2 regions of the Atlantibacter sp. MEI4A-1023 genome follow, and region 1 is predicted to be linked to the other one. Evidence: predicted binding sites of a transcription regulator. Region 1 holds the regulator's gene; the other holds the start of a gene.
What was found. Region 1 encodes PurR, which represses purine synthesis genes. Its sites were predicted from a motif close to CANGCAAACGTTTGCNTG; they were not measured.

Region 1 (4,425 bases):
ATGCCATTTTTTCAACGCGCTGCGACAGCCGTAACCGCCAATCAGAAACGCGATGGTTTGCGGCACATAGCTCAGGCCAATCGCCGTTGGTCCGTAACCCATGTCATTAAGGATAAACGGCGAGCCGGTGAGCCAGGCAAAGAAGCTGGCGGAGCAGCCTGCGTAAATGAGCACGTTGCCACGGTAGGTTTTGGAACGCAGCAACGTCATGAAGCTGAGCGACGGCGCGTCGGCATGGTGCGCCGGCGCACGCGGTTTCAGGCGCAGCGCCGGGATCATCAAGACTAGGGTGACGGCAAACAGCACCAGGAAAATCACTTTCCAGTCAAAATGATGCAGCAGCCAGCTGCCTAACAGCGGGGCGAGAGCAGGCGACAGCGCGACCAGCGGCATAATGGTGGCGAAAATGCGGTTGGTGCGGGTCGCGGGATAATAATCGGTGACCAGCGCCTGCCAGGTTACGGCAGCGGCACAGACGCCTACCGCCTGGACAAAGCGCAGCGCCAGCAGCATGGCGGTATTGTCTACCCACAGCATGCCGAGACAGCCCACGGCGAATATGCCCAGGCCCGCCAGTAAAATCGGCTTACGGCCATAGCGATCGGATAACGGGCCCCACGCCAGTTGCGCAACGGCAAACCCGGCCAGGAATAAACTCAGGCTGGCGCTAACGGCAGAGGCCTCTGTGCCCAAATCCTGCTGAATGGCGGCAAACGCCGGTAAATACATATCGGTAGCCAGGAAGCCCAGAACGCTTAACCCTGCCAGCCAGACTAAAAAACCTCGTGAAGGACGCATGGTAATTCTCTTCTTTTTTGATCTGATAACGCTTATTACGGACGCAGGAGTGTACAAAAGTGCAATCGTCCTTGTGAAACGTTAATATTTGCACGTTCCTTTCAAATTTTTTGCAGGCAGAACATGTGGTCTGAATATTCACTGGAAGTGGTTGATGCGGTGGCGCGTAACGGCAGCTTCAGCGCGGCGGCGCAGGAACTGCACCGGGTGCCGTCGGCGGTGAGCTATACCGTTAAACAACTGGAAGAATGGCTGGCGGTTCCGCTATTTATCCGCCGTCACCGGGAAGTGGAGCTAACGCCTGCCGGGGCGTGGTTTTTAAAAGAGGGCCGTTCTGTTATCAGAAAAATGATGGTCACGCGCCAGCAGTGCCAGCAGATCGCCAACGGCTGGCGCGGGCAGCTCTCTATTGCGGTGGATAATATCGTCAAACCGGCGCGTACCCGCCAGCTAATCCTTGATTTCTATCGTCATTTCGACGATGTGGAACTGATTGTCGCCCAGGAAGTGTTTAACGGCGTGTGGGATGCGCTGTCGGACGGGCGCGTCGAGCTGGCGATTGGCGCGACCCAGGCGATCCCGGTGGGCGGACGGTTCGCGTTTCGCGATATGGGGCCGCTAAGCTGGCAGTGTGTGGTGAGCGCCAGCCATCCGCTGGCGGCGGAACAGACACCGCTCAGCGATGACCAACTGCGCCAGTGGCCGTCGCTGGTACTGGAAGATACCTCGCGCTCATTGCCCAAGCGCACCACCTGGCTGCTGGATAATCAGCGCCGCGTGGTGGTGCCAGACTGGGCGACAGCGGTGGCGTGTTTAAACAACGGCTTGTGCGTCGGCATGGTGCCTGCGCATGTGGCGCACGACCCGGTAGTGGCAGGGCACTGGAAAAAGCTGGAACTGGACGACCCGTTCCCGGACTCCCCGTGCTGCCTCACCTGGAAACAAACCGATACTTCACCTGCGCTGCTGTGGCTGCTGGATTATCTGGGCGATAGCGAAACGCTGAACCGGGAGTGGTTGATGGAGCCGGAATAACCGGCTCCGGGAGGATTAACGGCGGTAGTCGCGGAACGGACCGTCTGCGACGGAGCGGCGCTCAATCAGACGCGGATGCACTTCGATGGTTTGTGACTCTTCGCGCTTATTCACGATGCGGTCGAGCAGCATATTAAACGCGGTTTCGCCCAGGGAATCTTTCGGCTGATGAATGGTCGTCAGCGCCGGGCTGAAATAGCGCGCGTTGCGCACATTGTCATAACCGATCACCGAAATATCCTGCGGCACCCGCAGGCCCATCTCATCGGCGGCGCAAATCGCGCCCATCGCCATCACGTCGCCGCCGCAGAACACGGCGGTAGGGCGCGGCTGCTGGGAAAGGATCTGCTGCATGGCGCGATAGCCGGATTCCGGCTCGAAATCACCCTGCACAATCCAGTTTTCCGGCACGCTGATTTGCACTTCTTCCAGCGCTTTCAGGAAACCGGCCAGACGGCCCGCGCCGGTGTTACGTTCCAGCGGACCGGGGATCACGCCGATTTCGCGGTGGCCGCGCTCAATCAGGTAGCGCCCGGCCATATAACCGCCCTGGAAGGCGTTATCGATCACCGAGTCGGTGAAGTCGGCTTTGGATTCGCCCCAGTCCATCACCACCATCGGAATATGGCGATACTCTTCCAGCATCGACAGCAGGGATTCCGGGTATTCGGAGCACATCACCAGTAAACCGTCGACGCGCTTTTGCGCCATCATCGACAGATAGGCGCGCTGTTTTTCCTGGTTGTTATGGGCGTTACCGAGGATCAGCGTATAGCCTTTGGTGAAACAACTGTTTTCCACGGCTTCGATAATTTCAGCAAAATAGGGCGCTTCGCTGCTGGTCGCCAGCAAACCGATAGATTTGGTGTGATTAACTTTTAAACTGCGCGCCACGGCGCTCGGGGAATAGTGCAATTCCTTGATGGCTGCCCAAACTGCGTTGCGTGTTTCTTCCGCAACAAAGCGGGTTTTGTTAATCACATGCGACACAGTTGTAGTGGAAACGTTTGCGCGTTTAGCGACATCTTTTATTGTTGCCATTCTTGTTACTCCAGACCCTCTCCGAGCCCCTGTTCATCACAGGTTAAACGTTTGCCTATGCCAACCTCGGTCCGCAACATTTCGGTTGCAGTATGTCGGGGATTGCGACATTAAAAGGAGGGGGTCAATGGCTGGTGAAAAATAAGGTAGCGACGGATTTTGTCTGATCTTGCGCAAAAGGGGAAGAGGGAAAACGCATATCAGCTTAAATCCCGTGGTAATTTTGTCTGAATTTATGCAAAAATGATCTGCACACACTTTTAATGTGGGTAACAAGGAGAGCAAAAATGAGCACAGACCTGAAATTTTCTCTGGTGACGACCGTTATCGTGCTGGGACTGATTGTGGCAACCGGTTTAGTTGCGGTACTGAACTAAACAGAAATTACATTTCGACCGCGTTTGGCAATAACAAACACCAGAAAATGGCTATTTTTTGGTGTTTGGTTCGATTTCCTGACTCCCGCTTCTGTTTCACCTCATTATTCACATTTGCGCAAAAATCTTTTGCCAAAATGGTTACTTCCTTTCTGATGTGACAAATGTCACTCTTTGCTTCTTTTTTGCTACAAGTCGCCGTGTAGTAAACACACGTGAAGCGACACGATTTCTGGAATTCACCAATGAAAATAAATTATCCGTTGCTGGCGCTGGCTATCGGCGCGTTTGGGATCGGCACGACTGAGTTTTCACCGATGGGGCTGTTGCCGGTCATCGCAAAAGGTGTCGATGTCTCGATCCCTGCTGCCGGAATGCTCATCAGCGCCTATGCGGTAGGGGTGATGGTTGGCGCGCCGCTGATGACGCTGCTTTTGTCTCATCGTGCACGGCGCAGCGCGCTGATCTTCCTGATGGCGATTTTCACTCTCGGCAATGTGCTTTCTGCCATCGCGCCGGATTACGCCACTTTAATGATCTCACGCATTATCACCAGCCTGAACCACGGCGCGTTTTTTGGCCTGGGGTCGGTGGTCGCGGCAAGCGTAGTGCCGAAACATAAACAGGCCAGCGCGGTCGCCACGATGTTTATGGGCCTGACGATTGCCAATATCGGCGGCGTGCCTGCTGCCACGTGGCTCGGCGAGACCATCGGCTGGCGGATGTCGTTCCTGGCGACGGCGGGCCTCGGCGTGATTTCTATGGTTAGCCTGTGGTTCTCGCTGCCGAAAGGCGGCGCAGGCGAACGCCCGGACGTGAAAAAAGAGTTGTCGGTACTGATGCGTCCGCAGGTGGTCAGCGCACTGTTAACCACCGTCTTAGGCGCGGGGGCGATGTTTACGCTGTATACCTATATTTCCCCGGTATTGCAGCATGTTACCCACGCGACGCCGCTGTTCGTTACCGCGATGCTGGTGCTGATTGGCGTCGGTTTCTCCCTTGGCAACTGGCTGGGTGGCCGACTGGCGGATAAATCCGTGACCGGCACCCTGAAAGGCTTTTTATTGCTGCTGATCGTGATTATGGCCGCTATTCCGTGGCTGGCGCGCAGTGAATTTGGCGCGGCGCTGAGCATGGTGGTATGGGGCGCGGCGACCTTTGCGGTGGTGCCGCC
Region 2 (4,425 bases), 1.8 Mb from region 1:
GAAGCGCTAATGGCTGCGGCGAAACAGCCATGAGCATCATCCTCGTCGGCGGAGGAATGGCGGGCGCGACCCTGGCGCTGGCGATTTCCCACTTAACCCAGGGCAAGCTGGCGGTGCATCTGGTTGAGGCGACGCCGCCTTCCAGCACCGCACATCCTGGGTTTGATGCGCGCGCTATCGCGCTGGCCCAGGGCACCGTGGCGCAGCTGGCGCGCATCGGTATCTGGCAAAATCTGGCCGACTGCGCCACTGCCATTGAAACGGTGCATGTCAGCGACAGAGGCCACGCCGGGTTCGTCACCATCGACGCGCGGGATTATCAGATTGATGCGCTGGGGCAGGTGGTTGAGCTGCATGAAATCGGCCAGCGGCTGTTTACCTTACTCAAACGCGCCCGTGGCGTGACGCTGCACTGCCCGGCCAGAGTGACGAAAGTCGCGCGCGACGAACAACATGTTGACGTCACCCTGTCCAACGGCCAGCAGATCCGCGGGGCGCTGTTGGTAGCGGCAGACGGTTCGCGGTCCGCTATCGGCGAGCAGTGCGGCATCCGCTGGCAAAATATTCCTTATCAACAGCTGGCGGTCATCGCCAACGTCACCACCGCGCAGCCGCACCGTGGCCGCGCGTTCGAGCGCTTTACCGAAAATGGGCCGCTGGCGGTATTGCCGATGACCCAGGGGCGCTGTTCGCTGGTGTGGTGCCATTCGCTGGAAAACCAGCAGGTGCTGGACTGGAGCGATGCGCGGTTCTGCGATGAATTGCAGAAAGCGTTCGGCTGGCGGTTAGGCCGCATTACCCATGCAGGGGCCAGAAGCGCCTATCCGCTGGTGCTAAGCCGTGCCGAATCGTCGGTATCCCATCGCGTCGCGCTGGTGGGCAATGCCTCCCAAACGCTGCATCCCATTGCCGGGCAGGGGTTTAACCTCGGTATGCGCGATGTGATCACTCTGGCGGAAAACGTGGCGGCGGCCTGGCAAGCGGGGCAGGATGTGGGCGCCTTCGCGGTACTCAACGGCTGGCAGTGCCAGCGCGAGCCGGATCGCGACGCCACCGTAGGCGTAACCGACGGGCTGGTGCATCTGTTTGCCAATCACTGGTCGCCGCTGGTGGTGGGGCGAAATTTAGGGCTGATGGGCGTTGAGATATTCACGCCAGCGCGCGATGCGCTGGCCAGGCGGACCCTGGGTTGGGTTGCGCGCTAAGGAGAAAAATGTGCAAAGCGTAGATGTGGCGATTGTAGGCGGCGGAATGGTCGGGCTGGCACTGGCGTGCGGATTGCAGGGCAGCGGCCTGCGCGTCGCGGTGCTTGAGCAGCAGCAACCGCAACCGCTGGCGGCGGATGCGCCTTTTGCGCTGCGGGTATCCGCCATTAACGCGGCCAGCGAAAAACTGCTGGAAAAGCTCGGCGTCTGGCAAGCCATTCTGGAACAGCGCGTCAGCCGTTATCACGGCATGGAAGTGTGGGACAAAGACAGCTTTGGACGCATCGCGTTCGACGATAAAAGCATGGGCTTCAGCCACCTCGGCCATATCATCGAAAACAGTGTGGTCCATCAGGCGCTGTGGGAGAAAGCCTCCCGTAACGCAGACATCACGCTAATTGCCCCGTCGCAGCTACAACAGGTGGCATTCGGTGAAAATGAAGCCTTTCTGACGTTGCAGGACGGCACCATGCTGACGGCGCGGCTGGTGGTGGGAGCGGATGGCGCGAACTCGTGGCTACGCAACCGCGCGGATATTCCGCTGACGTTCTGGGATTACGGGCATCAGGCGCTGGTAGCGACGATCCGCACCGCAGAGCCGCACGGCGCGGTGGCGCGGCAGATTTTTCATGGTGAAGGCATTCTGGCATTCCTGCCCTTACCCGATCCGAACCTGTGCTCCATCGTCTGGTCACTGTCGCCGAAAGAGGCGGAGCGGTTACAGCAGTGCGATGTTGAGACCTTTAACCAGGAACTGTGCATCGCCTTTGATAACCGGCTCGGCCTGTGTTCATTGGAAAGCGAGCGTCAAATCTATCCGTTGACCGGGCGCTATGCCCGCCAGTTCGCCGCCCATCGTCTGGCGCTGGTGGGCGACGCGGCACACACCATTCATCCGCTCGCCGGACAGGGCGTCAACCTCGGCTTTATGGATGCGGCAGAACTGATTGCCGAGATCCGCCGTCTGCACAAGCAGGGCAAAGATATCGGGCAGCACCTCTACCTGCGCCGCTACGAACGCAGCCGCAAGCACAGCGCGGCGGTAATGCTGGCGAGTATGCAGGGGTTTCGCGAACTGTTTGCCGGGAGCCATCCGGCCAAAAAACTGCTGCGCGATGTGGGGCTGAAGCTGGCGGATAAATTGCCGGGCGTCAAACCGCAGCTTATTCGTGAGGCGATGGGCCTCAACGACCTGCCTGACTGGTTACGTTAACTCGATCACACTTCCCTTTTCAGGCACTGAGAAGGGAAGCTTCTCCTCATTTGAATTATTCTAATTTGACCGGATTTTTCGAATTAGTTTTATTAATGTGGCGATTTTTCGCTTTTAGCGATTTCATCCGAATTTCCGACGTAAATGCTTCCTCGTAAAAAATCATTCCCCTTTATGTTGCGTTTATGTGTCTGTATTCGCATTTTTCCAGTGAATTCCACTGTAGCCTTCTTTTCCCATTTTGGTCATAAGCTAATGTAATGACCCATTTTCGCGTGTGGTTTGTCCCGGCGTTAGATGGTAACGTCAGGCCAAAGGTAACGTTTGCGTCGGCGGCGGGAATGATGCCGACGCCGGGTTTCGTCCAGTAGTAAAGAGGCAACAGGCCTCTGCTGACTGAAAGAGGAAAAGATGGCTCAACAGACTCCTTTGTTCGAACAACACACGCTCTGCGGCGCGCGCATGGTGGATTTCCATGGCTGGATGATGCCGCTGCACTACGGCTCGCAGATCGATGAGCACCACGCGGTGCGCAACGATGCCGGAATGTTCGATGTATCCCATATGACCATCGTCGACCTGCATGGCGATCGCACCCGCGAGTTTCTGCGCTATCTGCTGGCAAACGACGTGGCGAAGCTTACCCAGCCGGGTAAAGCGCTGTACAGCGGGATGCTCAATGCTTCCGGCGGCGTGATTGACGACCTGATTGTTTATTTCCTCACTGAAGATTATTTCCGCCTCGTTGTTAACTCTGCCACCCGTGAAAAAGACCTCGCCTGGATCACCCAGCACGCCGAACCGTATGCCATCGACATCACCGTTCGCGATGACCTGGCGCTGATTGCCGTTCAGGGCCCGCAGGCGAAACAGAAAGCCGCTACCCTGTTTACTGATGAACAACGCCAGGCCGTGGACGGCATGAAGCCGTTCTTTGGCGTGCAGTCCGGTGATGTGTTTATCGCCACCACCGGCTACACCGGCGAAGCGGGTTATGAAATCGCGATGCCGGTAGAAAAAGCGGTCTCTTTCTGGAGCCAGTTAGTTGAGGCAGGCGTGAAGCCGTGCGGGCTTGGCGCGCGCGATACGCTGCGCCTGGAAGCGGGTATGAATCTGTACGGTCAGGAGATGGACGAAGGCGTTTCCCCGCTGGAAGCCAATATGGGCTGGACGATTGCCTGGCAGCCGGAAGATCGTGATTTTATCGGCCGCGAAGCGCTGGAATCCCAGCGCGAAAAAGGCACCGACCAACTGGTTGGCCTGATCATGAAAGAGAAAGGCGTACTGCGTAATGACCTGCCGGTGCGTTTCACCGATGCGCAGGGCAACGTGCAGGAAGGCAAGATCACCAGCGGATCGTTCTCACCGACCCTGGGCTACAGCATTGCGCTGGCGCGCGTTCCCGCCGGGATTGGCGACACCGCCATCGTGCAGATCCGTAACCGCGAAATGCCGGTTATGGTCACCAAACCGATTTTTGTTCGCGCCGGTAAGCCGGTCGTTCAGTAACTGTTTCGTTATTCGGAGAAAAAGAAATGAGCAATGTGCCAGGTGAACTGAAATACAGCAAAGAGCATGAGTGGCTGCGTAAAGAAGCGGACGGGTCTTACACCGTTGGGATTACCGAACATGCGCAGGAACTGCTGGGCGACATGGTATTTGTCGATCTGCCGGACGTTGGCGCAACCGTAAGCGCGGGCGATGACTGCGCGGTGGCGGAATCCGTGAAAGCGGCATCCGACATTTATGCGCCAATCAGCGGTGAAATCGTTGCGGTAAACGACGCCCTGAGCGATTCACCTGAGCAGGTGAACAGCGAGCCGTATGGCGCAGGCTGGATTTTCCGTATCAAAGCCAGCGACGAATCCGAAGTTGAAGCATTACTGGATGCGGCTGGTTACGAAGCCCTGTTAGAAGACGAATAAATACGCGTCATCCTTCATGTTGCAGGGGCGCTGGCTTCTGCAACGTGAATAATTTTTCGAGTACCACCCGTTACCAACCGAT

Region 2: gcvT (glycine cleavage system aminomethyltransferase GcvT) is a predicted target of PurR. The motif match lies at 2,732-2,749, and genes of this name have one in related genera.

Annotation. Positions count from the first base shown of each region.
Region 1 covers NZ_CM149568.1:2,549,161-2,553,585, reverse strand. The annotation lists gene punC (purine nucleoside transporter PunC) at 1-798, opposite strand, end outside; gene punR (DNA-binding transcriptional activator PunR) at 922-1,833, shown strand; gene purR (HTH-type transcriptional repressor PurR) at 1,849-2,874, opposite strand; gene cydH (cytochrome bd-I oxidase subunit CydH) at 3,162-3,251, shown strand; gene ACVV26_RS12245 (MFS transporter) at 3,497-4,425, shown strand, end outside.
Region 2 covers NZ_CM149568.1:780,830-785,254, forward strand. The annotation lists gene pepP (Xaa-Pro aminopeptidase) at 1-33, shown strand, start outside; gene ubiH (2-octaprenyl-6-methoxyphenyl hydroxylase) at 30-1,205, shown strand; gene ubiI (FAD-dependent 2-octaprenylphenol hydroxylase) at 1,216-2,418, shown strand; gene gcvT (glycine cleavage system aminomethyltransferase GcvT) at 2,830-3,927, shown strand; gene gcvH (glycine cleavage system protein GcvH) at 3,954-4,343, shown strand.